2 regions of the Aureimonas sp. AU20 genome follow, and region 2 is predicted to be linked to the other one. Evidence: predicted binding sites of a transcription regulator. Region 2 holds the regulator's gene; the other holds the start of a gene.
What was found. The regulator HrcA, encoded in region 2, represses chaperone genes, less so after heat shock. The targets are predictions, from matches to a motif close to GTTAGCACTCNCNNNNNGNGAGTGCTAAC.
Positions count from the first base shown of each region.

Region 1: the regulator HrcA is predicted to act here: its motif matches at 13,215-13,243, upstream of groES (co-chaperone GroES).

Region 1 covers NZ_CP006367.1:1,430,454-1,445,012, reverse strand. Annotated here, with positions in the region: gene M673_RS06370 (M16 family metallopeptidase) at 1-1,281, opposite strand, end outside; gene rsmD (16S rRNA (guanine(966)-N(2))-methyltransferase RsmD) at 1,616-2,176, opposite strand; partial or broken gene M673_RS24870 (pseudouridine synthase) at 2,195-3,733, opposite strand; gene M673_RS06355 (nucleoside deaminase) at 4,598-5,026, shown strand; gene M673_RS06350 (hypothetical protein) at 5,047-5,688, opposite strand; gene ileS (isoleucine--tRNA ligase) at 5,902-8,937, opposite strand; gene M673_RS06340 (bifunctional riboflavin kinase/FAD synthetase) at 9,175-10,164, opposite strand; gene M673_RS06335 (TIGR01459 family HAD-type hydrolase) at 10,166-11,005, opposite strand; gene M673_RS06330 (pilus assembly protein TadG-related protein) at 11,083-13,008, opposite strand; gene groES (co-chaperone GroES) at 13,303-13,599, shown strand; gene groL (chaperonin GroEL) at 13,692-14,559, shown strand, end outside.
Region 2 covers NZ_CP006367.1:744,192-758,750, forward strand. Annotated here, with positions in the region: gene rsmI (16S rRNA (cytidine(1402)-2'-O)-methyltransferase) at 1-614, opposite strand, end outside; gene M673_RS24830 (YnfA family protein) at 611-952, opposite strand; gene hemW (radical SAM family heme chaperone HemW) at 1,320-2,540, opposite strand; gene rdgB (RdgB/HAM1 family non-canonical purine NTP pyrophosphatase) at 2,537-3,190, opposite strand; gene rph (ribonuclease PH) at 3,284-4,003, opposite strand; gene hrcA (heat-inducible transcriptional repressor HrcA) at 4,183-5,304, shown strand; gene grpE (nucleotide exchange factor GrpE) at 5,420-6,169, shown strand; gene M673_RS03420 (LysE/ArgO family amino acid transporter) at 6,236-6,844, opposite strand; gene M673_RS03425 (LysR family transcriptional regulator ArgP) at 6,945-7,850, shown strand; gene folD (bifunctional methylenetetrahydrofolate dehydrogenase/methenyltetrahydrofolate cyclohydrolase FolD) at 7,854-8,756, opposite strand; gene M673_RS03435 (3-hydroxybutyrate dehydrogenase) at 8,957-9,736, shown strand; gene M673_RS23475 (DUF3096 domain-containing protein) at 9,787-9,930, shown strand; gene M673_RS03440 (NAD(P)/FAD-dependent oxidoreductase) at 10,041-11,336, shown strand; gene cobO (cob(I)yrinic acid a,c-diamide adenosyltransferase) at 11,374-12,015, opposite strand; gene cobN (cobaltochelatase subunit CobN) at 12,012-14,559, opposite strand, start outside.

The sequences.
Region 1 (14,559 bases), 690 kb from region 2:
GGAGAGCGCCGCGCCGTAGCGGCGCGCCATGGAGGTCTGATTGTCGCGCTGGTAGATCAGCGCCTTGCGCACGCGGTTCTTGGCCGATTCCAGCTCGGCCGGCGTCACGCCGTCCTTCACCAGCTTCTCGACCTCGGCGTCGACGGCCTTCTCCACCTGCTCCAGCGTCGCCTCGCCGCGCGGCGTGCCATAGGTCATGAATTGGCCGTCATCCAGCGCCGTGCCCTGGTAATAGGCGCCGGTGCCGGCCGCGATGCCCTGCTCCACCACGAGCGCGCGGTAGAGCCGGCTCGTGGCGCCCCCGCCCAGAATGTCGGCGAGAAGATCGAGCGACTCGGCCTCGCCGGGCTTGGCCGTGTTCTCGGACGGGGCGAGATAGGTGGTCTGGACGCTCGGCTGCGTCACGCGCGGGTCCGACAGGGAAACGGTGCGGGTGGCGCGGGGCTCGGGCTCCTGCGGCCGGTCGCGCTCGCCCGGCTCGGCGCGGCGCTTGACCTTGCCGAAGGTCTCCTCCGCCATGGCGCGCACCTGATCCAGCGTCACGTCGCCGGCGATCAGGAGCGTGGCGTTGTTGGGCGTGTAGTAGCGATTGTAGAAGGCGATCGCGTCGTCGCGCGAGAGCTTCTCCATCTCGTGGCGCCAGCCGATCACCGGGATGCCGTAATGTGAATTCTGGAACAGGGCGGCGTCCACCGCCTCGGACAGCTGCGCGCCGGGATCGTTGTCGATCCGCATGCGGCGCTCCTCCAGGATCACGTCGCGCTCGGGCAGAACCACCTCGTCGGTCAGGACGAGATTCTCCATCCGGTCGGCTTCGAACCCCATCATATCGCGCAGCGCCTCGACCGGCACCTGCTGGTAATAGGCGGTGTAGTCGTAGGAGGTGAAGGCGTTCTCCTCGCCGCCGATGGCGGACACGGCGTTGGAGAACTCGCCCTCCTTATGCGTCTTCGTGCCCTTGAACATGAGATGTTCGAGGAAGTGGGCGATGCCGCTGACGCCGGGCGTCTCGTCGGCCGAGCCGACCTTGTACCAGATCATCTGCGTAGCGATCGGCGCGCGGTGGTCGGGCAGCACCACGACCTGCAGCCCGTTCGCCAGCGTGAAGCTCTCGATCTTCGGCCGCTTGGCCTCGGCCTCGGCGGCCGCTCCGGTCTGAGCAGAGGCGGCGGGAGCGCCGGGCTGCGGCGCCGGAGTCTGCGCAAAAGCGGGCGTCAGCATGGAGCCGGCCAGAAGTGCGGCAAGGCAGGACGCGCGCAAGCGGCGAAGAGGAGACGTCATGAAAGGGCTGTTCCTCGCGTTCGGGGCTTCGTCGGTCAAGCCGCCGGTATGCCTTGTGGCAGCAAAAGGCACCAATTACGTTTTTGTAAGGGCCGGCGCGACGGGCCAAAGCGCTGTCACGCCGCTTTCGGGAGCCGGTTGCGCGCCTCGCCGGCATTGGTCGGACGGCGTTTTGCACCATCAACCGAGGGCAAGCCGAGCAGCACGGGCGCGGAAGACCCGCGACCGTCCGGTTGAATGGCTATCGATGCGCCTGCGCATTGCCCAATGTGGACACCTTGCCGATTGCGAAAGAGCCTCGTCACCAGTCCGAACACAGACTTCCCGGCAAGCCTCAAGCGACAGCGAGTCGCAGGAAGCGCAGCCGCGTTTCGCCCATCGTGCGCTCGTCCTCGATCTCGAGGCCGCTCACCGGCTCGAAGGGCGCATTCAGAGCCTCTTCCAGCACCACCAGCGCGTCGGGCTTCAGCCAGCCGCCGACGAGCGCACCGGCCAGGGCCGCCTCGCCGAGCCGCTTGCCGTAGGGCGGGTCGAGCAGCACGAGGTCGAAGGGCTCGATCGTGCCCGCCGGCCCCAGCTTCGTCGCATCGCGCCGCAGAATCTTGGTGCAGCCGCCGAGGCCGAAGCTCTCGACATTGGTGCGGATGAGCCCGCGCCCTTCCGCGCTTTCCTCGACGAACGTGCCGAAGCGACAGCCGCGCGAGAGCGCTTCCAGCCCGAGCGCGCCCGTGCCGGCGAAGAGATCGAGCACCCGGCCGCCGTCGAAGCGAAAGCCGAACCCATGCTGGAGAATGTCGAACAGGGCGCCGCGATGGCGCTCCGAGGTCGGGCGGATGCCCTCCCCCTTTGGCGTGGCCAGCGGACGCCCCTTCAGGGCGCCCGCGACGATCCGCATGGCCATGCGGGATTAGGACCGATCGCCGCGCGGCGGCCGTCCACCGGCGCCGCCCGGGCGCGGCCCACGCGGACGATCGCTGCCGCCGGGGCGTGAGCCGCCGGCCGGACGGGGCGTGCGCGGACGATCGCCGCCGGGACGATCACCACTGGGGCGACCGGCGCCCGCGCGCTCACCGCCAAAAGGCCGCTCGCCGCGCGGGCGATCGCTTCCGCCTTCCGCACGCGGGCGGAAGGTGCGGGGCTTGGCGTCGCGCTCGACCAAGCGCTCCTCGCGCTCGCGCTTCTTCTTCTCGCCCATGGCGCGGGCGCCGGGCGCCATCCAGACATTGGACGAGCGCTTGGCGGCAACCGGCGCGCTCGGCCGGCGGGCCGGACGCTCGCCGCTCTCGCCGCCCTCGTCGGAGCGTGGGCGGAACGGCTTGCGCTCGCGATCGCCGCCGCGATCATTGCCCTCGCGGGCTCGGAAGGGACGCGCCGAGCGGTCGCCATCGCCGTCACGGCCCGTGCGGGGGCCGCGCGGGGCCTTGGTGTCCATGCGCGAGAGCGCGTCCTCGCGCTTGGCGGCGCCGAACTTCTTGCGGTTGGGCGTGACGTCGGAGGCCGAGATCCACTCGCGGCCGGCGCGCTGGGGCTTTTCCTCGGTTTCCGGCGCGGTGTCGGCCTGCTGCCGGCGGCCAGCCAGCACGGGCTTGTTGGAGAAGGGCGTGACGATCGGCGCGTCGAAATCGGCGCCCGACTCCTCGATCAGCGTCGGCCCGAGTTGCTCGCGCAGCGTGCGGCCGTTGATCTCCTGCACCGCGCCCTCTTCCAGCTCGCCGAGCTGGAACGGGCCGAAGCTGAGGCGGATCAGCCGGTTCACGTCGAGGCCGAGATGGCCGAGCACGCGCTTGACCTCGCGGTTCTTGCCCTCGCGCAGGCCCAGCGTCAGCCAGACATTGGAGCCCTGCTTGCGGTCCAGCGTCGCCTCGATCGCGCCGTAGAACACGCCGTCCACCGCCACGCCGTTGCGCAGATCGTCCAGCTTGGCCTGGTCGATGTCGCCATGGGCGCGCACGCGGTAGCGCCGCATCCAGCCGGTGGCCGGCAGTTCCAGCGTGCGGGCGAGGCCGCCATCGTTGGTGAGAAGCAGGAGGCCTTCGGTGTTGATGTCGAGCCGGCCGATGGTGAGCACGCGCGGCATGTCCTGCGGCAGGCGGTCGAACACGGTCGGGCGCCCTTCCGGGTCGCGGTTCGTGGTGACCAGCCCGGCCGGCTTGTGGAACATCCACAGGCGCGTGCGCTCGATCGCCGGCAGCGGACGGCCGTCGATCTCGATCTGGTCGGTCATCTTGACGTCGACGGCCGGCGAATCCAGCCGCTTGCCGTTCAGTGTCACGCGGCCGTCCGCGATCATGCCTTCCGCGTCGCGCCGCGAGGCGATGCCGGCGCGGGCCAGCCGCTTGGCGATCCGCATCCGGTCGTCGCCGGCGGCGCCCACAACGCGCGGGCTGGCGGCCCGAGACGGACGGTCCTCGGAGCGGCGCGGGCGATCCCCGCCCCGGTCCTCGCCCTGCACGGCGCGCGGCTTACGCTCGCCGGTCGCGCCATGCGATAGGCGGCCGTAGGAGCGCGGCTTCTCGGTCTTGCCGTCTTCCGTGGTTCGCGCGCCGCCATGGCTGTACATGCCGCGCGAGCGGGGAACGAAGCTCTTCTCGCCGCCCTCGCCCGCATCGCGCTTCGGACGGCCACCCGGCTTGCCCCCTTCGCGCGGGCGGAAGGTCCGCTCGCCACCTTCGGAGCGCTCGGCACGGGGACGGAACGGCTTGTCGCCACGCGGCGCGCCACGCTCGCCCTCAGTCCGGGCACGGAACGGACGGCCCTCGCCGGTTTCGGTGCGCGGACGGAACGTGCGCTCGCCGCCTTCGGAACGCTCCGTGCGGGCGCGGAACGGCTTGTCGCCACGCGGCGCGGCGCGCTCGCCATCCGGCCGGGCACGGGGCGCGCGGCTCTCGCCGCCCTCGGTGCGCGGGCGGAACGTGCGCTCGCCGCCTTCGGGGCGCTCCGTGCGGGCGCGGAACGGCTTGTCGCCGCGCGATGCGCTGCGCTCAGCGCCTTCCGTCCGGGCCCGCGGCGCGCGGCTCTCGCCGCTCGCGCCTTCCGGCTTGGCGCGGGCGGGGCGGTCGCCCCGCGCGCCCTTGGCCGCCGCGCCGAATGGCTTGTCGCCGCGCGGCGCGCGCTTTTCGCCCGCCCCGCCCGAGGCTGGCCGTGCGCCCCGAGGGCCGCTCTTGCCGCCCCCGCCGCGCGTGGAACCACCCTTGCCTTTGCCGCCCGAACGGCCGTCCGTGTCGTCGCTCATCTTTTCGCTATGCCTTGTTTCGCGCGACGCATATCAAAAACCCGTCGTCGAAACGAGGGAAACCGCGTGTCTCGCTTGAGTTCCATGGAAGAAGCCGTGATCGAGGCCCGTCTGGCCGCCGGCCGGGACGAGACGCCCGTCGGCGCCGTGATCGTGTTCGAGGATCGAATCATCGCCCGCGCCGGGAATGAAACCCGAGCCCGGCGCGATCCGACCGCCCATGCGGAAATTCTGGCGATCCGCCGCGCCTGCGAGGCCGTGGGCGAAGAACGCCTGCCCGGCTTCGATCTGTATGTGACGCTGGAGCCCTGCGCCATGTGCGCGGCGGCGATTTCCTTCGCCCGCATCCGGCGGCTCTACTTCGGCGCGTCCGACCCGAAGGGCGGAGCGGTGGAGAGCGGGCCGCGCTTCTACGCGCAGCCGACCTGCCACCATGCGCCGGAGGTCTATTCCGGGATCGGCGAACGGGAGTCCGCCGATCTTCTTCGCGATTTCTTTCGCGCCAAGCGCTAAGAAGGCCCGGCGCTGGCCGATCAGAAGGGCCAGAGGCTCTTGAGCTTGGAGCCCACCGAGGTGGTGCCCTTGAGGCGGCGCTCCTTCACCTCCTCGTCGTCGCCCGGCACGCCGACCGGCGCCGTGGCGGCGGGCTGGCGATAGGCGAGCGGCGGCTCTGAGAGGTAGCGGCGCTGGTCGGGGCTTCCCTGCGCGCCGACCTTCCTCTTTTCCTGCGCGGCCACGCGCTGGCCGGCCATGGAGCGCGGGTCGATCCAGCTGTTGTCCTCGTCCTGCTGGCGCTTGAAGCTGGCGGGGGCCTCGACCTCCATGCCTTCCTTCTCGGCCGTCATGAAGCCGACCGGCAGGACGCCGTCGCGATTGGGCGCGGCGGCCTGGAGCCGGCCGCGGCGCGCCTCGGGCGATTCGGGCAGGTTGGGATCAGCCACGGTGTCGCGCGGCGCCGGCAGGGCGCCGATCGCCTTCGGCTTCACCAGCTCGGCGCGCGGCGAATAATCGACGCGCGGCTTGGAGGAGCCGAGCGTCACGGCATTGTCCAGATCGTTCAGAAACTGCTGGCCCTGGCTGACGCCGGTGCCATAGGTCGGCCCGACGCAGCCAGATAGCGCACAGGCGCCGGCGAGAAGAGCGAGAACCCGCAGGCGGGCCGTTGCAGAGTTCATGCTGGATTCTTCCCCTCACGCTCGAAACCGCCCGCGCTGGACAAACGGCAACGAGACCTTATCTCGCGCGATCCCACGACAATCCGGCGATTTTGAGAAGCGGCTTTAGCTGAAAGCCGCTTCCCCGTCCAGAAAGGTTAAGAACTCGGAACGAAACGCACCGGGCTTTCCCGCCACCTCACGTCCCGAGTTCGAGGGCGTACCGACCCCGCGTCAGGCCGCGTCGCGGCGAAGCCCCAGCTCGCGCAGGGCGTCCGCGTCGCGCGGCGTCACGTCCGGGAAGTCCGGGTCCGTGCCGACGAGCGGCGAGATCTTCCACGAGCGCTGGCACTTGCGCCCCTCGGCCCGCGCCGGCACGACCGCGATTCCCGGCGTGTCGGCGAGGCGGAAGGCGCCGTCCGGCGCCGGCTCGCCCGAAAGCGAGAGATCGCTGGTGATCGCGATCTCGGCGAAGTCGACGGCGCCGAGCAGCGCGCGCAGGCTCTCGTCCTCGACATGCACCACGGGCGCCGCCTCCAGCGAGGAGCCGATGCGCTTGGCGCGGCGCTCCTCCTCCAAGGCGCCGGTGACGACGCGGCGCACGCGGCGGATCTTCGCCCAGCGCTCGGCCAGGGCCTGATCGCGCCAGGCCGGGTCGCAGGCGCGGAACTGCTCCAGATGCACCGAACGGGCCTCCGGGTGGCGCGACAGCCAGGCCTCTTCCATGGTGAAGGGTAGGAGCGGCGCCAGCCACGTCACCAGCTGGTCGAACAGGATGCGAACGACCTGGAGCGCGGCCTTGCGCCGGGTGGAGGACGGCGCGTCGCAGTAGAGCGCGTCCTTGCGGATGTCGAAGTAGAAAGCCGACAGCTCCACCACCATGAAGTCCGACAGCGTCCGGGCGATGCGCTTGAAGTCGAACGCATCGTAGGCGCGCAGCACCACCTCCTCGATCTCGGCGAGGCGATGGAGCATCAGGCGCTCCAGCTCCGGCATGTCGGCCGGGGCGACGTCCTCGCCCGTGTCGTGGGCGAGCGTGCCGAGCATCCAGCGGATCGTGTTTCGCAGCTTGCGATAGCTGTCGATATTGGTCTGGAGGATCGTCTTCCCGAGGCGCAGGTCCTCCGAATAATCGGAAGAGACGACCCAGAGCCGCAGGATGTCGGCGCCCGACTGCTGGATGACCTCCTGCGGGGTCACCACGTTGCCGAGCGACTTCGACATCTTGCGCCCTTCCTCGTCCATGACGAAGCCGTGCGTCAGCACCGCGTCGTAGGGCGCGCGGCCGCGCGTGCCGCAGGCTTCGAGGAGCGAGGAGTGGAACCAGCCGCGATGCTGGTCCGAGCCCTCGAGATAAAGGTCGGCCGGCCATTTCAGGTCGGGGCGCTTTTCCAGACAGAAGGCGTGGGTGCTGCCCGAATCGAACCAGACGTCGAGGATGTCACGGACCATGGTCCACTTCTCGCCGTCATGCTCGTTGCCGAGGAAGCGCTCCTTGGCGCCTTCCGCGAACCAGGCGTCCGCCCCTTCCCGCTCGAAGGCGGCGAGGATGCGCGCGTTCACCGCCTCGTCCTTCAGGACTTCGCCGTTCTCGTCGGCGAAGACGCAGATCGGCACGCCCCAGGCGCGCTGCCGCGACAGGACCCAATCCGGCCGGTCGGCGATCATGGCGTGGAGCCGGTTCTGCCCGGCGGCCGGCACGAAGCGCGTGTCGGCGATCGCTTTCAAGGCACGCTCACGCAGCGTGTCCTGGCCCGGCGCGGGGGTCTGCGTCCCATAGCCCTTCAGGTCCTTGTCCATATGGACGAACCATTGCGGCGTGTTGCGGAAGATCACCGGCTTCTTGGAGCGCCAGGAATGCGGGTAGGAATGCTTCAGTCGCCCGCGCGCCAGGAGATGGCCGGCCGCCACCAGTGCGTCGATCACGCGCTTGTTGGCGTCGCCCTTCTTGCCCTTGTCGTCGAGCACGCGCGCCGGCCCGCCCTCGGCGTCCGGCCCGAAGCCCGGCACGTCTTTGGTGTAGAAGCCGTCGTCATCCACCGTGAAGGGGATGGCGGCGTCGATGCCGCGCGCTTCCAGATCGCGACGCGAGGCCATCCACACGTCGAAATCCTCGCGGCCGTGGCTGGGCGCGGTGTGGACGAAGCCCGTGCCGGCGTCGTCGGTCACATGGTCGCCGGCCAGAAGCGGCACGGCGAAGCCGTAGCCGCCGCCGAGGCCCTTCAGCGGATGGTCGCAGACGAGGCTGGCGAGATCGGCGGCCGAGACGTCCCGCAGCCGGCGGAAGCCGCCGTCGGGCACGCGCGCCTTGGCGAACGCATCAGCGGCCAGCGCGTCGGCCAGAACCAGCCGCTCGCCATGGCGGGCCCAGCGTGGATTCTCGGCGTCGTCTTCGGCCGTCACCTCGTAGAGCCCGTAGGCGACGCGGGTGGAATAGGCGACCGCGCGGTTGCCGGGGATGGTCCAGGGCGTGGTGGTCCAGATCACCACGCTGGCGCCGTCGAGCGGGCCGAGGTCGGGCTGGCCGGCCTTGGGAAACCCCGACATGCCGCCCTTGAAGGCCGGCGCGAAGCCGCCGGTGGCCGGGCGCACGGGGAACTTCACCCAGATCGTGTCGGACTCGTGGTCGTGATACTCGACCTCGGCCTCGGCCAGCGCCGTCTTCTCGACCACGGACCACATGATGGGCTTGGAGCCGCGATACAGCTGACCGGACATGGCGAACTTCAGGAGCTCGCCGGCGATCACCGATTCGGACTCGAACTTCATGGTGAGATAGGGGTTCTTGAAATCCCCCTCGACGCCCAACCGGCGGAACTCGCCGGACTGCACGCCGACCCAATGCTCGGCATAGGCGCGGCACTCGCGGCGGAAGGCAAGCATGGCGGCCGAGTCCAGAAGGTCGGGCTTGGGCTTGCCCTTGGCGCGGTAGTTCTCTTCCTCGATCTTCCACTCGATCGGCAGGCCGTGGCAGTCCCAACCCGGCACGTAGTTGGAATCGTAGCCGCGCATCTGGAACGAGCGGGTGATCGCGTCCTTCAGCACCTTGTTCAGCGCATGGCCGATATGGAGATGGCCATTGGCATAGGGGGGACCGTCGTGGAGGACGTATTTCGGCCGGCCGGCGGATTCGCGCCGCAGCGTCGCGTAGAGATCCATCTCGTCCCATCGCTTGAGCCAGCGCGGCTCCGCCTCCGGCAGGCCGGCGCGCATGGGAAAGTCGGTCTCGGGCAGGAAGAGCGTCTTGGAATAGTCTGATGTGTCGGTCATGGGTCCGCTTTCGAACGGGCCTGCATCGGGCGAACGGCGCCCGGAAAGGCATGTCTCAACGAGGAACGTCTTTAAATTTCGAGCCCTAGGGCGGGCCGTGCAGGCGCATCCCGGCCTCCGCCCCCGCTTCGCTCAGCGGGCAGCGCAAGCCGGGCGTCTAATTCGCTGGCAAAGACGGGCGGTCGTGTTCCTCATTCGCCCTCTCTATCAATCGCGCCGTTTGAGATAAAGCCCGATCTAGAAAGCGATCGCGGCGTCCAGCTCCGACAGGGGGCCGACGCCCGACAGAAGCGCCCTTGCCTCCTCCGCGTCCCGGTTCATCCGCTCCACCAGCGCCTCGACGCTTTCGAAACGCTCCTCGCCGCGCAGGAAGCCGAAAAGCGAGACGCTGGCCGCCTCGCCATAGAGATCGCCGGAGAAGTCGAAGAGATAAGTCTCGAACAGGGCCGCGCCATTGTCGAAGGTCGGGCGGCGGCCGAAGCTCGCCACGCCGTCATGCAGCGCGCCGTCCGCGCGGCGCAGGCGCACGGCGTAGATGCCGTGCGCAAGAACGCCGTCCTCGCCCAGCATCATGTTGGCCGTGGGATAACCGAGCGTGCGGCCGAGCTTGGCGCCATGCCCGACCACGCCCTCGAAGGTCCAGCGATAGCCGAGAAGGCCGGCGGCGGCCGCCACGTCGCCGTTCATCAGGTCCTCGCGGATGCGCGAGGAGGAGACCACCAGCGCGCCCTCGTCGGCGAAGGCCTCGACTGCGGTGACGCCGAAGCCGAGCCGCGCGCCAGCCTCCGCAAGGAAGGGCAGGTCGCCCTGGCGCCGGGCGCCGAAGCGGAAGTCGAAGCCGACCACGACATGGGCGGCGCCGAGATCGCGCAGCAGCGTTTCCTCCACGAAGATTTCGGCGGGGTGCGCGGCGTATTCGAGATCGAAGGGCTGCTCCACCACGGCCTTGACGCCGAGCGCGCCGAGCAGGCGCGCCTTCATCGAGGCCGGCGTCAGCCGCGCCACCGGCGCCTGCGGGCGGAACACGCTGCGCGGATGCGGCTCGAAGGTGAGGCATAGGAGCGGGCGCCCTTCCCGTTCCGCGACGGCGCGCGCGGTGTCGATCACCGCCTGATGGCCGCGATGCACGCCGTCGAAATTGCCGATCGCCACCACGCCGCCGCGCAGGTTCGCCGGCAGGGCGCTTGCGGCCCCGATGCGCTGGATGGCTCGCGAACCCGCCCGCATGTCAGCGCAGGAACGGCTGGACGAAGCGGGCCTTGAGGCCCCGCGCTTCGAGCGCTGACCCAAGCCGCGCCGGGTCGCCGCCCGCCTCGGCCAATTCCTCGCGGTGGATGCCGTCCGAGATGAAGAGGCAGTCGGCGCCCAAGGTGTTCGCGCCCTTCACGTCCGTGAACATCCCGTCGCCGATGCACAGGATCGCGGCGTCCTCCTTGGGCAGGAGCGAGCGAGCGACGTCGTAGATCGGCGGATGCGGTTTGCCGGCGAGATGCACGATCTGCCCGCGCTCGGCATAGCTCCTGGCCACCGCGCCCGCGCAATAGATCAGCCGCTCGCCGCGATGAACGACGATGTCGGGATTGGCGCAGATCATCGGCAGATTGCGGGCCGCCAGCCGGTCCAGCAGCGGGGCGTAGTCCTCCGGCGTTTCGCGCTCGTCGTCGAACAGGCCCGTCGCCACCACGAGGTCGGCCTCTTCCGGCGGCAGGAGATCGAGATGCAGCCCCTCGAACAGGTCCTCGTTGCGCGGCGTGCCGATATGGAAGACGCGCCGCGAACCGGCCGAGATCAGCGCGCGCGTGGCGTCGCCCGAGGTGACGATCGCGTCATAGGCCTCGCGCGAGACGCCGAGCGCGTCGAGCTGTTCGCGAACGCCCTCGGCCGGCCGGGGCGAATTGGTGAGAAGCACCACATGCGCGCCCCCTCGGCGTGCTTCGATCAGCGCCTCCTCGGCGGGCGGGTTCTTGGCCTCCCCATCGTGCACGACGCCCCAGACATCGCAGAAGACGGCGCCGTAGCGGCCGGACAGCTCGCCGAGGCGGCCGATCGATTGCAGTGTCTGAACCATGTCCGCTTTCTCTCGCCTGACCTTGAGCGCCCTCGCGATATCGGAGGCGTACCGGACGGGTCAAGGCGAGCCGCTCTTTAGCGCGCGATGCGAAGGCTGGTCAGGGAGGCCATGATGTCGCTGAAAGCGCTTTCCAGATCCTTGGCGTTGGAAGCGCTGTAGAAATACTTGCCCTTGTCCTTGTAGGCGAGATTGGTGTTGCGAAGGTCGCCGAGCTTGTAGGAGGCGCAGCCCTTGAGAAGCCCGTTGACCATGGTCTGGTACTGGGCCGGAATGTCGAAGGCGATCGTGTAGATCAAAACGCCGTCGCGCGAGACCGGCCCCTTCTCGTCGGACAATTGCTTGCCCGAGCCGTCCTTCAGCTTGATCTTGCCGTCGCCCTTGGCGTTCTCGCAGATTGCGGCGAGACGTCCGTTCAGGGCCGCCGTGTAGTTGGTGTCGGTCGTGGCGGTGGAGACGCCCGTCTTGTAGTCGAACAGACGCGGGACGGTAAAATTGCGCTCGGGATAGCTGGCGTAGCCATAGGCGCCGAAGGTCGAAACCGCCTCGCTCCCCGAATTGTAATAAGTGTTCTGACCGTCGGTCATGACGATCATGGCCTTTATGTTGTTCTCGTCTCCCGAGGCCCGGCCTTCGGAAAAGGGCTCGTTCTTGGACAGAACCTTCCAGCCCCACTCCACCCCCTGCGGCACGTTGGTCGCGCCCGTCGCCACGAGACCGCCGACGGCCGAAAGAGCGCTGGTCTTGTCGTTCGTAAGAGGCGTCAACGGGGCCGAGTCGCACATGAAGCTCGGAGAATTGCGATAGTTGTTCGACAGATTGTCGTCCATCGCGGGGCTGATCAGATACTTTCGCACATCCGTCAGTTTCAGACGGTAGTCGCTATATAGGGTGCGCGTACGCCGCCAGTTTCTATCATCGTCCGAAGCGTTGTAGTCCTTGACGTAGCTGTTCGACCAGCCGGACCAAGCGGAGTTCAACGGCTCGTCCGGTGAGAAGAACGGAACGAAGAGCGTAGACGGATTCAATTCGGACGGGGCGGTGTCCAGCAGCGCATAGGGAGCAGGCCTCGACTCGACGCAGCCTCGATAGGCCCAGTTCGAATTCTTCGGACCCATCGCCTTATAGAGATATTGCCGGGTCAGGAAGGTTGTCGGATGGAGCTTGGAAATCCAGCCGGCCCCGAGGGGCGAGGGTAACGCCGTATCGGTCGCTCCTACTCCCAGGAGCGCATCAGGCACCTTGTAGCTATTTTCCCAATCCAGGTTCTCGTGATGGATCGGTGACAGGCCCTTGGGGTCCATCCACCAGTCGTCGAGATGGTCCTTTCCAATATTGACGCCGCCCGAGAACGGCACGATGCCGACGCGCACCGGGTCCTCGCCGCCCGTCGAGTTGCCCGAGCCGAAGATCGTGTTGATCGCCTTGGCCGCCTGCGCCTTGAGCGTCGTGATCTTGGCGGGGCCGCCGGCCGCCGGGCTGTCGTTCATCGAGCCCGACGTATCGAGGACGAAGGCGACCTCGACCGTGGTCGAGCCGACCGCCACGACGCTTTCCGCCTTGGCGCAGTCCCCTCCCTTGAGGCCGGGAAAGGAGATGTTCAGCGCCGACAGGAACACGGGGTCGTAGGTCGAGCAGACCGAAAGGCGCAATTCGCGCGTGCCCTCCGGCGTCCAGTCCGTGCCCTCGTATTTCAGGGTGCTGGTGGTCCGCGAAACGCTGGCCATGTTCGCGGTGAACACGTTCTGCGCATAGGTTTGAAGGCTCTGAGGATTGGGGTCGGTGCCGAAGCGCTTAGCGGTGGCGAGCGCGGCAGCGTCGGCGGCGGACTGCACCGCCGTCCGGTCGCTGTAGAAGAGACTGATGTCGGCGGCGGCCGCGATGGACATCAGGACCGGGATGAAGATCACCGCCGCCATGATCGCGAAATTGCCGTTCCGGTCGGCGACAAATCGCCGAACCACGCCCTGAGGCTCGAAGGAAGCGGGGGAGAAACGATCCATGCGGTTGACCCCTCTGCGCGACAGGCGGCTTCGTTGCCGCCCAGACGATCGGCCGTCCCACGGATACCCCTTGATTCCTTACGATTCCTCTTTGCGCGCAGGTCAAAGTTTCAAGGGTTGCCAAACTAACGGCGCTTCACCTCGCTTAGCGGCGGACCTGTCTCCAACCTTGACAGCGCGGCCCCTCCTCCCCTATCTAGCGGCTCGTTAGCACTCCACGTTAGCGAGTGCCAGAATCCTGGATCGGCCGCTTCCGGGCGCTCGATCCCCTAAGCCCAAGAAGGTTCGACTGAGATGGCCAACGTGAACTTCCGCCCTCTGCATGATCGAGTCGTGGTGCGGCGCGTCGAGTCCGAGAGCAAGACGGCCGGCGGCATCATCATCCCGGACACCGCGAAGGAAAAGCCGCAGGAAGGCGAGATCGTCGCCGTCGGCGCCGGCGCGCGCGACGAGACCGGCAAGGTCAACCCGCTCGAGGTCAAGGCCGGCGACCGCATCCTGTTCGGCAAGTGGTCGGGCACCGAGATCAAGCTCGGCGGCGAAGACCTGCTCATCATGAAGGAATCCGACATCCTCGGGATCGTCGGCTGAGCCATTGGCCGGGCTGAGATTTCGGCCCGTTCCTTCCCCCTTCCCTTTACGACGGCGCGGACCGGCCTCCGGCGCGCCCAGGAGATAAGATCATGGCTGCCAAGGAAGTCAAATTCGGTCGTGACGCCCGCGAGCGCATGCTGCGCGGCGTCGACATTCTCGCCGACGCGGTAAAGGTCACGCTCGGCCCCAAGGGCCGCAACGTCGTGATCGACAAGTCGTTCGGCGCGCCTCGCATCACCAAGGACGGCGTGTCCGTCGCCAAGGAGATCGAGCTCGAGGACAAGTTCGAGAACATGGGCGCCCAGATGGTGCGCGAAGTGGCCTCGAAGACCAACGACAAGGCCGGTGACGGCACCACCACCGCGACGGTCCTGGCCCAGGCCATCGTCCGCGAGGGCGCCAAGGCGGTTGCCGCCGGCATGAACCCGATGGACGTCAAGCGCGGCATCGACGCGGCGGTCGCCAAGGTCGTCGAGACGCTCGTCTCCTCCGCCCGCAAGATCGAGACCTCCGACGAGGTCGCGCAGGTCGGTACCATCTCCGCCAATGGCGAGAAGGAAATCGGCCAGATGATCGCCTCGGCGATGCAGAAGGTCGGCAACGAGGGTGTCATCACCGTCGAGGAAGCCAAGACCGCCGAGACCGAGCTCGAAGTCGTCGAAGGCATGCAGTTCGACCGGGGCTACCTCTCGCCCTACTTCGTGACCAATGCCGAGAAGATGATCGCCGAGCTCGAGGATGCCTACATCCTCCTGCACGAGAAGAAGCTCTCCAACCTCCAGGCGATGCTGCCGGTCCTCGAGGCCGTCGTGCAGTCGGGCCGTCCGCTCGTCATCATCGCCGAGGACGTCGAGGGCGAGGCTCTCGCCACGCTCGTGGTCAACAAGCTGCGTGGCGGCCTGAAGATCGCCGCCGTCAAGGCTCCGGGCTTCGGCGACCGCCGCAAGGCCATGCTCG
Region 2 (14,559 bases):
GGCGCCTCGAAGAAGAGAAGCGTGCCGGGAATGCGGGCGAGCGTTTCCAGCTTGGTGACGCGCGCGCCGTCCTTCACGGGCAGGAAGCCGGCAAAGAAGAAGCTGTCGGACGGCAGGCCGGACGCGAGAAGAGCGGCCAGCGGCGCCGATGCGCCGGGAATGGGAATGACGGGAAGGCCGCGCTTGATCGCCTCCTCGCCCAGCCGGAAGCCGGGGTCGGACACGAGCGGCGTGCCGGCGTCGGACACGAGCGCGACCGAGCGGCCGGCTTCCAGCTCGGCCAGGAGCCCCGCGCCCGCCTCGGCGGCGTTGTGGTCGTGATAGGCGACGAGGCGGCGGCGGATGCCGTAGCGGGCGAGAAGCTTCTGCGTGACGCGCGTGTCCTCGCAGGCGAGCCAGTCCGCCCCGGCGATGACGTCCAGCGCCCGCAGCGTGATGTCGGAAAGATTGCCGATCGGCGTCGCCACGAGATAGAGCGCCGGCTCGGGTTTTTGCGCGCGCAGCGTCGCGCCGCGCACGAGAAAGCTCGCGCCGGACTCCGTGCCGTGATCCTCCACCACCACATCGTCCGGCAGCGTATCGTCGTTCTGGTGGTCGTCGGCCATGTCGCTCATGCGGCGCCCCGGGGTGCGAAGAGGATGAGGCTCGCGCCGCCGAGACAGAGCGCGGCGCCGGCGAGATCGAACCGGTCGGGCCGCACGCCCTCGACGGCCCAGAGCCAGACGAGCGAGACCAGGATGTAGACCCCGCCATAGGCGGCATAGGCACGACCGGCAAAGGCGGCGTCGACCCGGGTCAGAAGAACAGCGAAAAGAACGAGGCAGGCAAGGCCCGGTGCGAGCCAGAGCGCAGAGCGCCCGAGCCGCACCACCGCCCAGAAGGCAAAGCAGCCCGCGATCTCAGCGAGCGCCGCCAGGGCGTAGAGCGCCAGCGTGGCGGCCGGGCCGCTCAAGGCCGGGCTTTCCAGGCCAGCGCGGCAGCGCGGAGACGACGCGCCGATACGGAACTGCCGGAGCGCGGCAGGACAATTTGCGGTGTCGACTCGTCTCGCAATGTTCGGAGGGCGGGCCGGAGCGTCGTCACACCCGCTGCGCTGCCGTGCGCGCCAGCCGGCGACGATCCCTCGACTAGGTTCCGCCCGGCGGTTCGTTCCGCGCGCCCGAATGTCGGCAAGATGCTGCGCCTCGGACAGGCCGGCGAGGCGAGGTCGGAGCCAAGGCGCGGAGACTTGGCCCCCGTCGCATCGGAGAGGCAGCGCCTGCCCCGGAGCGACTTCGATGCGTCGCCCAACCGGCGCGCGCCACTTGCCACCGCGCCTCTCACGCCAGATCGGCGACGACCGCATCCAGCACCAGCATGCCGGCGGGCGTGGCGCGCAGCCGATCGGGGCCGATGCGCTCGATCATGCCGTGGCGCGTCAGCTCGGCCTCGACCTCGGCGTCGATGTCGCGCCCGGCCAGCTTGCGCCAGCGCTTGAGGTCGATGCCTTCCACGAGGCGCAGGCCCATGAGCATCAGCTCGTCGGCCTGCTCGTGCGAGGCCAACGCCTCGTCCTCGACCTCGCCCGAATCCCAGTCCTCGACCATTTTCAGCCAGGTCTCGGGATGCTTCTCGTTGGCCACGGCATGGCGCGCGCCGTCCTTGCCCGGCAGGCGGGCATGGGCGCCGGGGCCGACGCCGGCATAAAGGCCGTAACGCCAATAGGTGAGATTGTGGCGCGATTCCGCGCCGGGCGCGGCGTGGTTGGAAATCTCGTAGGCCGGCAGGCCGTGGAACAGCGTCAGCTGCTGCGTCGCCTCGTAGAGATCGGCCGAAAGCTCGCCGTCCGGCACCACCAGCTTGCCCGCCTTATGCAGGGCGTGGAAGATCGTTCCTTCCTCGATGGTCAGCTGGTAGAGCGAGAGATGGTCGGCGGCGAGCGAGATCGCCTCCGAAAGCTCGCGCTCCCAGGCCGGAACGCTCTGGCCGGGCCGGGCATAGATGAGGTCGAAGGACAGGCGCGGGAAGATCTCGCGCGCCAGCCGGATGGCGCCCAGCGCCTGGGACACGTCGTGCAACCGGCCGAGGCGCTTCAGGTCCGTGTCGTTCAGCGCCTGGACGCCGAGCGAGACGCGGTTGACGCCGGCCGCGCGGTAGCCCCGGAAGCGCTCCGCCTCGACCGAAGTCGGGTTGGCCTCCAGCGTGATCTCGGCGCCGCCGGCGACCGTCCACTGCGCCGAGACCGCGTCGAGGATCGCGGCGACGGTGGCGGGCTCCATGAGCGAGGGCGTGCCGCCGCCGAGGAAGATGGACGTGACGGTCTCGCCTTTGGTGCGCCGGCCCTGCGCGGCGATCTCGCGGCGGAAGGCCTCGACGAAGCGCCCCTGGTCCACCGGCTGGTGGCGCACATGGCTGTTGAAGTCGCAATAGGGGCACTTGGCCGCGCAGAAGGGCCAGTGGACATAGACCCCGAAGCCCGGCTCGCCGGCGGGCGGCGTGTAGGGGCGGATCTGCGAAATGGGGCGGGCGAGGGGGCTGGCGGGCGCCATCATGACGTTCATGCGAGCCCAAGCGCCTCCCGCGCGAAGATCTGGAACGCCCGCGCCCGGTGCGACAGGGCGTCGGGCTGGCCCGGCACCCAGCCGTGCTTCTCCTGCGACTGCATCTCGCCGAAGGTGCGCGTCTCGCCCTCCGGCAGGAAGCAGGGATCGTAGCCGAAGCCGAGCGTGCCGCGCGGCGGCCAGACGATCGTGCCCTCGACCTCGCCGCGATAAAGCCGCGTCTCGCCATCGGGCGAGGCGAGGCAGAGAACGGCGACGAAGCGCGCGGTGCGCCGCTCCGGCGTGGTGGCGCCGGCCGCCTGCAGCTTCTCCTCGATATTGCGCATGGCCATGGTGAAGTCCTTGTCGGGACCCGCCCATCGCGCGGAATAGATGCCGGGATCGCCGCCCAGCGCGTCCACCACCAGCCCTGAATCGTCGCTGAGCGCCAGAAGGCCGGTCGCCTTGGCTGCGGCCAGCGCCTTCAGCGCTGCGTTCTCCTCGAAGGTCGTGCCGGTTTCCTCGGGCTCGGGCAGGGCCTTGTCGGCCGCCGAGACCACCTCGAAGCCGAGCGGCCCCAGAAGCTCGCGAAATTCGGCGATCTTGCCGCCATTGTGGCTGGCGATCAGGAGCGGGCCGCCGGCGGGGTCGAGAAGGGGAGAGTGCGTCATGGCTGCCTGTCGATTGCTTGAAAGGCGGCGCGCACGGCCCCGTCCGTCGTCATGAGATATGCGCCCCGAAACTGATCCGAGGCTACATCTTTATCAGCCTTCGAGGCACTGCCGCTGGTGCGTCACCAGCTCGCCGATGCCCTTTTCGGCCAGCTTCATCAGCGCGTCGAGTTCGGCGCGCGAGAAGGGCTCGCCCTCGGCCGTGCCCTGGATCTCGACGATGCCGCCGCGCCCGGTGAGCACGAAGTTGGCGTCGGTGTCGGCCGCCGAGTCCTCGAGATAGTCGAGGTCGAGGATCGGCTCGCCCTTGTAGATGCCGCAGGAGATCGCGGCGACATGGTCCTTCAGCACCTTGTCGCGCTTCAGCATGCCGCGCGTCTCCATCCAGGACAGGCAGTCCGAGAGGGCGATGAAGGCGCCGGTGATCGAGGCCGTGCGGGTGCCGCCGTCGGCCTGGATCACGTCGCAGTCCACCGTGATCATGCGCTCGCCCAGCGCCTGGAGATCGACCACGGCGCGCAGCGAGCGCGCCACCAGCCGCTGGATCTCCTGCGTGCGGCCGCTCTGCTTGCCGCTGGCCGCCTCGCGCTTCATGCGCTCGCCCGTGGCGCGCGGCAGCATGCCGTATTCGGCGGTGACCCAGCCCTTGCCGGAATTCTTCAGCCAGCCCGGCACGCGCTCTTCCAGGCTCGCCGCGCACAGGACATGGGTGTCGCCGAACTTGACGAGGCACGAGCCCTCGGCATGGCGCGAAACGCCGCGCTCCAGCGAAACGGGGCGCAGTTCGTCGTTCTGGCGTTTGGAAGGCCGCATAGGCAAGGTGATCCGCATTAACAAAGCTTGAACCCGCCTCTTAATGATTGCGGCCCGGATTGGGAATAGCGCTGGAAGAGAAGAGGGGTTCGGGAGAGGCGGCGCCCGTGCCGGACACCCCGCGGCTGCCCGATGCCGCCCGCCTTGGCGCAAACCCCCGGCCTCCCTATAAGAGAGGCATGAAGCGCACGTTGCCCCCCTTTGCCGAACTCCTGTCCGGCCAGAGCGCCCTCACGGGCGCGCTCGACGAGCGTTCGCGCGAGATCTTTCGCCTGATCGTGGACTCCTATCTGGAGTCGGGCGAGCCGCTGGGTTCGCGCAACCTGTCGCGCCTCCTGTCCAATTCGCTCTCGCCCGCCTCGATCCGCAACGTCATGTCGGATCTCGAAGCGCTGGGCCTGATCTACGCGCCGCATGTCTCGGCCGGGCGCCTGCCGACCGAGGTCGGCCTGCGCTTCTTCGTGGACGCCTTCCTGGAGGTCGGCGACGTGCCGGAGCGCGAGCGGGCCGAGATCGAGGAAAAGGTGCGCGACCATGGCGAGCGCCGCCCGGTGGACGCGCTGCTGACGGAAGCCTCGCAGCTTCTGTCCGGCCTGTCGCGCGGGGCGGGCATCGTGGTCGCCGCCAAGGCCGATCCGCGCCTCAAGCATATCGAGTTCGTACGCCTCGACGCGGCGCGCGCGCTTGTGGTGCTGGTGGGCGAGAACGGGGAGGTGGAGAACCGCGTCCTGGCCCTGCCGCCCGGCATCACGGCGGCGCAGCTGGTGGAAGCGGCCAACTTCCTGAACGCCCATGTGGTGGGGCGCACGCTCGGCGAGGCGCGCGGGCGCATCGAGACGCTGAAGGCCGAGACCTCGCGCCAGCTGGACGAGCTGTCGCGCCAGCTGGTCGATGCCGGCCTGGCTGTCTGGGCGGGCGAGGGCGCCGGCCAGCCCTCGCGCCTCATCGTGCGCGGCCGGGCCAATCTTCTGGACAGCGTGTCGGCCGCCGACGATCTCGACCGGCTGCGCCATCTGTTCGACGATCTGGAGTCCAAGACCTCGATCATGGAGCTGATCGATCTGGCCGAGGCGGGCAACGGCGTGCGCATCTTCATCGGCTCGGAAAACAAGCTCTTCTCGCTCTCGGGCTCGTCTCTGGTGATCGCGCCCTATTCCGATTCGCAGGAGCGGGTGATCGGCGCGGTGGGGGTGATCGGCCCGACGCGCCTCAACTACCGCCGCATCGTTCCCATGGTGGATTACACCGCGCGGCTGGTGTCCCGCCTTCTGGCGAGCGGGGCGCCGTCGCGCCGGCCTTGATTTCCGGCCCGCCTCATTCGATATGCCGCAGCGACGAACCCTTCGGAGGGCTGGCGCGGCGGCCGCATGGCGGCGCCCGGCCGGCCCGTCCCTTTGACGCGAACAGGAGTGCCCCATGACAGGCGAGAGCGAAAAGCACGTGAACGACCACGCGGACGAGGCCGGCGCGTATTCCGCTGGCGGCGCGGCCTATTTCAAAGGGTCCGGCGTGTCGGGCGCGGCCGCCGGGGCGCAGGAGCCCGGCGCGCATGCCGATGCCGGCGAAGCGGGCGCCGAGCCCTCCGGCTGGGCCGGCGCGGAAGCGCACGAGGCGCTCCAAGTGCGCGTCACCGAGCTGGAAGCCGAGAACGCCGACGTGAAGGACCGTCTGGTGCGCCTTGCCGCCGACATGGAGAACCTTCGCCGCCGCACCGAGCGCGAAGTGAAGGACGCCCGCCAGTTCGCGGTCGCCAATTTCGCCCGCGACATGCTCGCCGTGTCCGACAATCTCGCCCGCGCGCTGCAGGCGATCCCCGAGGGCGCGCGCGAGGCCGATGCCGGCCTGCAGACGCTGGCCGAGGGCGTCGAGCTGACCGGGCGCGCCATGCAGTCGACGCTGGAACGCCACGGCGTGAAGAAGCTGGAGCCCGAGGGCCAGCGCTTCGACCCGAACTTCCATCAGGCCATGTTCGAGATTCCCAACGCCGAGCTGCCGAACAACACGGTGGTGCAGGTCGTGCAGGAAGGCTACGCCATCGGCGAGCGCGTCCTGCGCCCCGCCATGGTGGGCGTGTCCAAGGGCGGCCCGAAGGTCGCCGTGGGCGCGGACGCCAACGCCGCGCCGGCCAAGCCCGGCGTGCCCGACGAGTCCAGCCAGGACGCCTGAGCCGCCTCGCTCCTCGCGCCATTCCAAAGCCCCGCATCACCCGATGCGAGGCTTTTTTCTTGAGGGTCAGGCGCCCAGCAGAAGCTTGGCGGCGATGCCCCACATCACGAGCCCGATCGCCAGTTCCAGCGCGCGCCAGGCGCTGGGGCGCTCGAAGACCGGGCGCAGCCAGCGCGCGCCGTAGCCGAGCGCGAAGAAGAAGCCGAACGAGGCGGTGACGGCGCCCGCTCCGAAGGTGGGCTCGTTGCCGGGAAAGCGCGTCGACAGACTGCCGATCAGAACCACCGTGTCGAGATAGACATGCGGGTTGGCCCAGGTCAGCACGAGGCAGGTCGCGAGCGCCTGCGCCCGGTTGCCCGCTCCCGTGGCCGCCAGTTGCAGCGCGTCGCTGGCGCGAAAGGCGCGGTGGAGGCTTTTGGCGCCGTACCAGACGAGAAAGCCCGCCCCGAGAAGCCGCAGCGCCGGGTCGAGCATGGGCAGAACGGCGGCGACGCGCGCGAAGCTGCTGACGCCGAGCGTGATGAGAAGCGCGTCCGACACGGCGCAGGCCAGACACACCGCGAAGACATGCGCCCCCATGATCCCCTGCCTCAGGACGAAGGCGTTCTGCGCCCCGATCGCCAGGATCAGCGTCAGCCCCGTCGTCAGCCCCGTGCCATAGGCCGTCATGTCCATCTGTGCGCCTTCCCGCGTCCGAATGGGGACGAGCTAGCATGACACGGCGATGAAGGGGCGTTAAACCAACTTAGGCTGATGAAGCGGAGCTTATGTCGAGATGCTGGACTATCCCGCGTTGCGCGCGCTGGCGGCGGTGATCCGCACCGGCAGTTTCGAGAAGGCGGCGGGCGTCCTGAACGTCACGCCCTCGGCCGTGTCGCAGCGGGTGCGGCAGCTCGAGGAGCGGGTCGGCACGGTTCTGGTGGAACGCGGCCAGCCCTGCCGCGCGACCGAGAAGGGGGACTGGCTTTGCCGGCACATGGATCAGGTCGGCCTTCTGGAAACCGAGCTCTTCGCGCAGCTGCCGGCCTTGGCAGGAGAGGGCGAGGGCGCCTTGCGCCCGACCCTGCCGCTCGCCACCAATGCCGACAGTCTCGGCACCTGGTTTCTTCCGGCGCTGGCCCATTTTTCGCAGGAAAGCGACCCGCTTCTCGACATCGCGGTGGACGATCAGGACCATACGGCGGACTGGCTGCGGCGCGGCCGGGTGCTCGCCGCCGTCACCGCTCTTGCCCAGCCCGTGCAGGGCTGCCGCTCCACGCCGCTCGGGAGCCTGCGCTATGTCGCGACCGCCAGCCCCGCCTTCGTGCTTCGCCATTTCACCGGAGGCGTGACGCCCGAGGCGCTCGGCCGCGCGCCCGCCCTTACCTTCAACCGCAAGGACCGGCTGCAAAGCGGCTGGATCGCGGCCAATTTCGGCGAGGCGGTCACCCATCCCACGCACTGGCTGCCATCGACGCAGGGTTTCGTGGACGCCTGCCGGCTCGGGCTCGGCTGGGGGCTGAACCCGGTTTCCCTGGTGCGGGATCATCTGGAGGCCGGGCGGCTGGTCGAGCTCCTGCCCGGCCGCCCCTACGACACGCCGCTCTTCTGGCAGGTCAGCCGGCTTGCCGCCGAGCGCCTGACCCCTCTCACCCGCGCCGTGGTGGACACCGCGCGGCGCGAGCTGGTTCAGCCGGAGTAACGATCAGAAGCGCGGGCGCGGCTCACCGGCGGCGCGGCAGGCGCTGGCCAGCGTGTTGGCCATGAGCATGGCGATCGTCATCGGGCCGACGCCGCCGGGGACCGGCGTCAAGGCCGATGCGATAGTGGCGATTTCCTCGGAGGCGACGTCGCCGACGAGCCGCGTTCGGCCTTCGCCCTTTTCGGGCGCGGGCACGCGGTTGATGCCGACATCGATCACCACCGCGCCGGGCTTCACGCTGTCGGCGCGCAGGAAGTGCGGACGACCGATCGCGGCAACCAGGATGTCCGCCTCGCGGCAAAGCGCCGGCAAATCCTTCGTACGCGAATGGGCGACCGTCACCGTGGCGTTGGCGAGCAGCAGAAGCTGCGCCATGGGCTTGCCGACGAGATTGGAGCGCCCGACCACCACGGCGCGCTTGCCCGAGAGATCGTCGCCCAGCACGCTGCGCAGGAGAACCATGCAGCCGGCCGGCGTGCAGGGCACGAAGGCCTCGTCGGTCTGGCCGCTGGCGAGGCGCCCGGCGTTCACCAGCGTCAGCCCGTCCACGTCCTTGTCGGGGTCGATGCGCCCGATCACGGCCTCGGCGTCGAGCCCCTTGGGCAGCGGCAGCTGCTGCAGGATGCCATGAATGGCGGGGTCGGCGTTCAGCCGGTCGATCAGCGCCAGAAGCTCGGCCTGCGGCACGTCGGCGGGCAGGCGATGGGTCACGGAATGGAAGCCGCAGGCTTCCGCCGTGCGCCCCTTGTTGGCGACATAGACCTGGCTCGCCGGGTCCTCGCCGACGATCACCACGGCCAGGCCCGGCTGCACGCCGGTCTTGGCGCGCAACGCCTCGCCGCCGGCCTTGGCCGTCTGGAGAACCGCGGCGGCCGTCGCCTTTCCGTCGATCCGTGAAGCCTGCATCGGGGGAAGTCCTTTCGCGCCGACCGTCGTAACTCAAGAGCCCTGTTCGGCCGCAGCCATATAACGGGGACGGGGAGGGGCGAAAGGAAAATGCGCATCCGCGAGGACGCAATGCAGCATGGCGGTGCGCTCGCGGCCTTTTCACGCCCGCGTGCCGGACTATTCTCCTTCCCGCGAGAGGCAGGGAATCGGAGAGCGCCATGCGTCTGGAAGAGCAGGTCGCGGTCATCACGGGGGCGGGGTCGGGCATTGGCCGCGAGATCGCCCGGCGCTATGCGCGCGAGGGCGCGCGCGTCGCGATCGCCGACCTGAAGGGCGAGGCGGCGGAGGAGGCGGCGGCCGAGATCGAGGGGGCCGGCGGCAGCGCCATCGCGCTGACGATGGACGTCACCGACGAGGCCGCCGTGCGGGCGGGGATCGAGCGCGTCGCGCAGCATTGGGGCCGGCTCGACGTGGCGATCGCCAATGCCGGCATCCAGATCGTCCACCCGATCGAGGACTTCCCCTACGAGGAGTTCAAGCGCGTGGTGGACATCCATCTCGGCGGCTCCTTCCTCGTCACCAAGGCCAGCCTGCCGCACATGTACCGGCAGAAATCCGGCTCGATGATCTATATGGGCTCGGTGCATTCGCACGAGCCCTCGGCGCTTAAAAGCGCCTATGTCGCCGCCAAGCACGGCATTCTGGGCCTGGCCCGCGTCGCGGCCAAAGAGGGCGGGCCGCATGGCGTGCGCGCCAATGTCATCTGCCCCGGCTTCGTGCGCACGCCGCTGGTGGAGAAGCAGATCCCCGAACAGGCGCGCTCGCTCGGCATTCCCGAGGAGGAAGTGGTGAGCCGCATCATGCTCGGGCGCACCGTGGACGGCGAGTTCACCACGGTCGAGGACGTGGCGGAGGTCGCGATCTTCCTCGCCGGCTTCGGCTCCAAGGCGCTCACCGGCCAGTCCATCACCGTCAGCCATGGCTGGTACATGGGCTGACCTTCCTTCTCCGCCCGCTCGCAAGACCCACAAACACGGACAAGCCTTCCATGCAGATCATCACCGTTCAGCCCATCGTCGCCTTGATCGCCGGCGTCCTCATTCTCCTGATGCCCCGGCTCCTGAACTACATCGTCGCCTTCTATCTCATCATCGTCGGGCTGACCGGGCTGCTGGGCACGGGCGGCTTCTGACGCCGCGAGGCCGGCGGCTTTCGCTGGCTCTTTTCGCTTGAGCGACGGCGCGGATGCGCGCGACATGGGCGGCGGGTCGGCCGCGGCGTGAGAGAAGGGGAGCGAGAACCATGGCAGGCGGCACCGGGCGAGCGCGCATCGTCATTCTGGGCGGAGGCTCGGGCGGGCTGGAACTTGCCTCCCAGCTCGCTCACCACGGCAAGCTCGACGTGACGCTGGTGGACCGGGAGCTCGCCCATCTCTGGAAGCCCCGGCTGCACGAGTTCGCCGCCGGCACCGTGTCTTCCTCGCTCGCCGAAATGTCCTTCTACATGCTCGGCCAGATGCGCGGCTTCCGCTTCGAGCAGGGCAGCGTCGGCGCGCTCGACCACGACCGGCGCGAGGTGGTGCTGGCCGCCATTCCCGGCGAGGACGGCACGGTCGCGGCGCGCGAGCGGCGCGTACCCTATGACATCTGCGTCGTGGCGCTGGGCGGCGTCGTGCCCGATTTCGGCACGTCGGGCGTTCGGGAATATGCCGTGCGGCTCGACACCAAGGCCGATGCCGACCGGTTTCGCGATCGGTTCATCGCCACCATGATCGAAGCGCGCGAATCGGGCGAGCCGGCCGAGGTGGTGATCGTCGGCTCGGGCGCGACGGGCACGGAGCTTGCCGCGCACCTGCGCCGCTCCGAGCGCGGCTTCTTCGACCAGACCAAGGCCGAGCGCCGCCGCAAGCTGCTTGGCATCACCATTCTAGAGGCCGCGCCCGAGATCATGCCCGGCGCCGAGCCGGAGCTGCGCCGGCAGCTCACCGAGCGTCTGCGCCATCTCGACATCAAGACCGTGACCGACGTGAACGTCTCGCGCATCGATCTCGACTCCGTTTATTCCAAGAGCGGCGAGCGCTGGCCCTGCGACCTCGCGGTCTGGGCTGCCGGGCTCGTCGGCAATCCGCTGCTCAAGGATCTCGGCCGCTTCGAGATGGACAAGCGTGGGCGTATCGTGGTGGACGCGACGCTGCGCAGCACGGTGGACGAGCATGTCTACGTCATGGGCGACGCGGCGAGCCTGACGCCGCCCGGCGCCAAACAGCCCCTGCCGCCGACCGCCCAGGCCGCCAGCCAGCAGGCCGACTATCTCACCGAGACCCTGCCCATCCTCGCCAGGGGCGATCCGGTCGAGCCCTTTCACTATTCCGACAAGGGCCGGCTGATCTCGCTCGGCCGCGCGGGAGCGGTGGGCATGATCGGCTTCGGCGCCAAGGACGATTTCCTCATCCACGGCCACTTCGCCACCGCCGCCTACAACGCCCTGCAGCGCAAGCACCAGTGGCGCGTGCTCGGCCATGTCAGAGGCACGGTCGCCATCGCCGCCGACATGATCTCCCCGACCAAGGGCCCGGCGCTCAAGCTGCACGGCGACTGAGACGCCCGGGCCGGGCTGGGGGGAAAAAGGCGAGGCGTCAGAACTCGATGCCGCGCTGCGCCTTGATGCCGGAGCGGAACGGGTGCTTCACCATCTCCATCTCGGTGACGAGATCGGCGAACTCGATCAGCTCTTCGCGCGCGTTGCGGCCGGTGATGACGACATGCTTCATCTCCGGCTTGTGGTCGCGCAGGAAGTCCACGATCTCCTCGACCGGGAGATAGTCGTAGCGCAGGACGATGTTCAGCTCGTCCAGGATCACCATGTCGTGCTCCTCGTCGGCGATCATCGCCTTGGCCCGCTCCCAGGCGGCGCGGGCGGCGGCGATGTCGCGCTGTCGGTCCTGCGTTTCCCAGGTGAAGCCGTCGCCCATGGCGGTGATCGTCACCTCGCCCTCGAAGCGCTCCAGCGCGCGCCGCTCCCCCGTTTCCCACTTGCCCTTCACGAACTGCACGATGCCGACCTTCATGCCGTTGCCGAGCGCGCGGAAAACGAGGCCGAAGGCGGCGGTGGACTTGCCCTTGCCCTTGCCGGTGTGAACGATGACGAGGCCCTTTTCCTGCGTCTTGGTGGCGAGAATCTTGTCACGCGCGGCCTTCTTCTTGCGCATCTTTTCGGCGTGGCGGGCGTCGAGCTCTTCCTCGCTCATGGCGGCGACAAGGGGGGATTTCTCACTCATGGCAACGCTTCCTCCGCCGCAAGGGCGCTGGGTTCGAGGGCACCGGATTCGAGTGCACTGGGTTCGAGGGCGAATCTGACGGAGTTGGAGCGCGGATGCCAGAGCCCGCGCCTGATGGCCTCGGCAAAGCGCCGGCGCATTTCGGCCAGCGCCGCCGGGTTGTTTCGGGCCAGGAAGTCCAAGACCTCTCCATCCTCCAGAAAGGCGGCGTGGACGAGGTCGAAATGCCGGTCGGCCACGTCATGGGTGGTGGCGGCGAAGGCGAAGAGATAGTCCACCGTCGCCGTCATCTCGAAGGCGCCCTTGTAGCCGTGGCGCATGACGCCGGCGATCCATTTCGGGTTCACCACGCGGGCGCGCACGACGCGGGCGATCTCCTCGTCCAGCCGGCGCACCACGGGGCGCTCGGGGCGCGAGTGGTCGTTGTGGTAGCCGACTGGGGCACGGCCGGAGAGCGTTTCCACCGCCGCCGACATGCCGCCTTCGAACTGGTAGTAGTCGTCGGAATCCAGAAGGTCGTGCTCGCGATTGTCCTGGTTCTGCACCACGGCCTCGACGCTCGTGAGCCGCCGCTCCAGGCATTCGCGCGCCGGCAGGCCTTCGGCCTCCGCGCCATAAGCATAGGCGCCCCAATGGAGATAGGCGTCGGCAAGATCCGCCCGGCTGGTCCAGCCGCCCTCGTCGATCAGCGCCTGCAACCCCGCGCCATAGGCGCCGGGCTTGGAGCCGAAAACGCGGTGGCCGGCGAGTTGGCGCGCCTTATCGGGCGCGAGGCCCCGCGCCTCGGCCTCAGTCGCCTCGCGCCGCATCCGCTCGGCGATCGGGTTTTCGGCCGGGTCCTCGTCCAGGGCGCCGATCGCCCGAGCGGCCCGGTCCACGAGCGCGATCTGGTCGGGAAAGGCGTCGCGGAAGAAGCCGGACACGCGCAGCGTCACGTCCACCCGCGGCCGTCCGAGCCGGGCGAGCGGCACGATTTCGAAGCCGGTGACGCGGCCCGACGCGCGATCCCATGTCGGCTTGGCGCCCATCAGGGCGAGCGCTTGAGCGATGTCGTCGCCGCCCGTGCGCATGTTCGCCGTGCCCCAGGCGGTGAGGCCGACCGAACTCAGCCATTCGCCCTGGTCCTGGAAATGGCGCTCCACCAGCCGCTCGGCCGACAGGCGGCCGAGGCGCCAGGCCGCTTCCGTCGGCACGGCGCGCGTGTCGACGGAGAAGAAGTTTCGCCCTGTCGGCAGCGTGTCGGGCCGCCCGCGCGTCGGCGCGCCGGAAGGGCCGGGGGCGACGAAGCAGCCCTCCAAGCCCTGCAAGAGCCCCGCGATCTCCGCCGCGCCGCAGGCGGTGACGCTGGGCCTAAGCCGTGTTTCGATCTCGCCCAGCACGGCCGCCGTGCGGCTCCAGCCGGGCTCGGCCGCGTCCTCGCCCGCGACAAGGCGGGCGGCCAGGAGTTCGATCCGCTCGACCGTGTCGCCCACTGTGCGCCAGGGGTCTGTGGACAGGCTGTGAAGAACCTTGGGGCGAGGGCCGGCCCAGCTTGTGGAAAAGTCGCAGTCCAGCGGATCGAAGCCGAGCGCGAGATCGTCCGCCAGCGCCCGGTGCAGCGAGGCGTCGGGGCCTTCCGTGCCGCGCGGCAGGCGGGCGAGCGCGACCGTGAGGTCGGTGAGCAGCCGTCCCTCGGGCGCGACGCCGAAGACATGCAGCCCGTCGCGGATCTGAAGTTCCTTGAGATCGCAGAGCCAAGCGTCGAGCTTGCCCAGCGCCTCGTCGCCCGCCTCGCCGGGCGCGAGCCCCGCATCGGCGCCGAGCCCGCTCGCCTCCAGAAGCGCCAGAATGTCCTTGCGCAGGAGCGCGGCGCGTCTCGCGTCGCCCTGGTTCGCCTCGTAATACTCGTCCACCAGCTTTTCCAGATCGCGCGCCGGGCCGTGGCTTTCGGCGCGCGTGAGCGGCGGGGTCAGGTGGTCGATGATGACGGCCGAGGTCCGACGCTTGGCCTGCGTCCCCTCGCCGGGATCGTTGACGATGAACGGGTAGAGATGCGGCAGGGGGCCAAGGATCGCCTCGGGCCAGCAGCGCTCCGACAGCGCCAGGGCCTTGCCCGGCAGCCATTCCAGATTGCCGTGCTTGCCCATGTGGATGAGCGCATCGGCGCCGAACTGCTCGCGCAAGAAGGCGTAGAAGGCGAGATAGCCATGCGGCGGCACGAGGTCCGGCGCGTGATAGGTTTCCTTCGGGTCGATATTGTAGCCGCGCGCCGGCTGGATGCCGACGGTGACTTGACCGAACCGGGCGAGCGGCAGGCAGAAGCCCCGCGCGGGATCGAAGAACGGGTCGGCTTCCGGCGCACCCCAGCGCTCCACCATCGCGGCCTGCAATTCGGGAGGTAAGCCGGCAAAAGCACTGAGATAGGCGTCGAGCGAAAGGGTCTCGCGGACGATGCGCCCGGCGCGCTCGCCCGAATTGGTCGGTCCGGCCTGGAGATGCTCCACCAACGCATTGCCGCTTCGGGGAAAGTCCGACAGCCCATAGCCTGCGTCGCGCAGCGCCTCC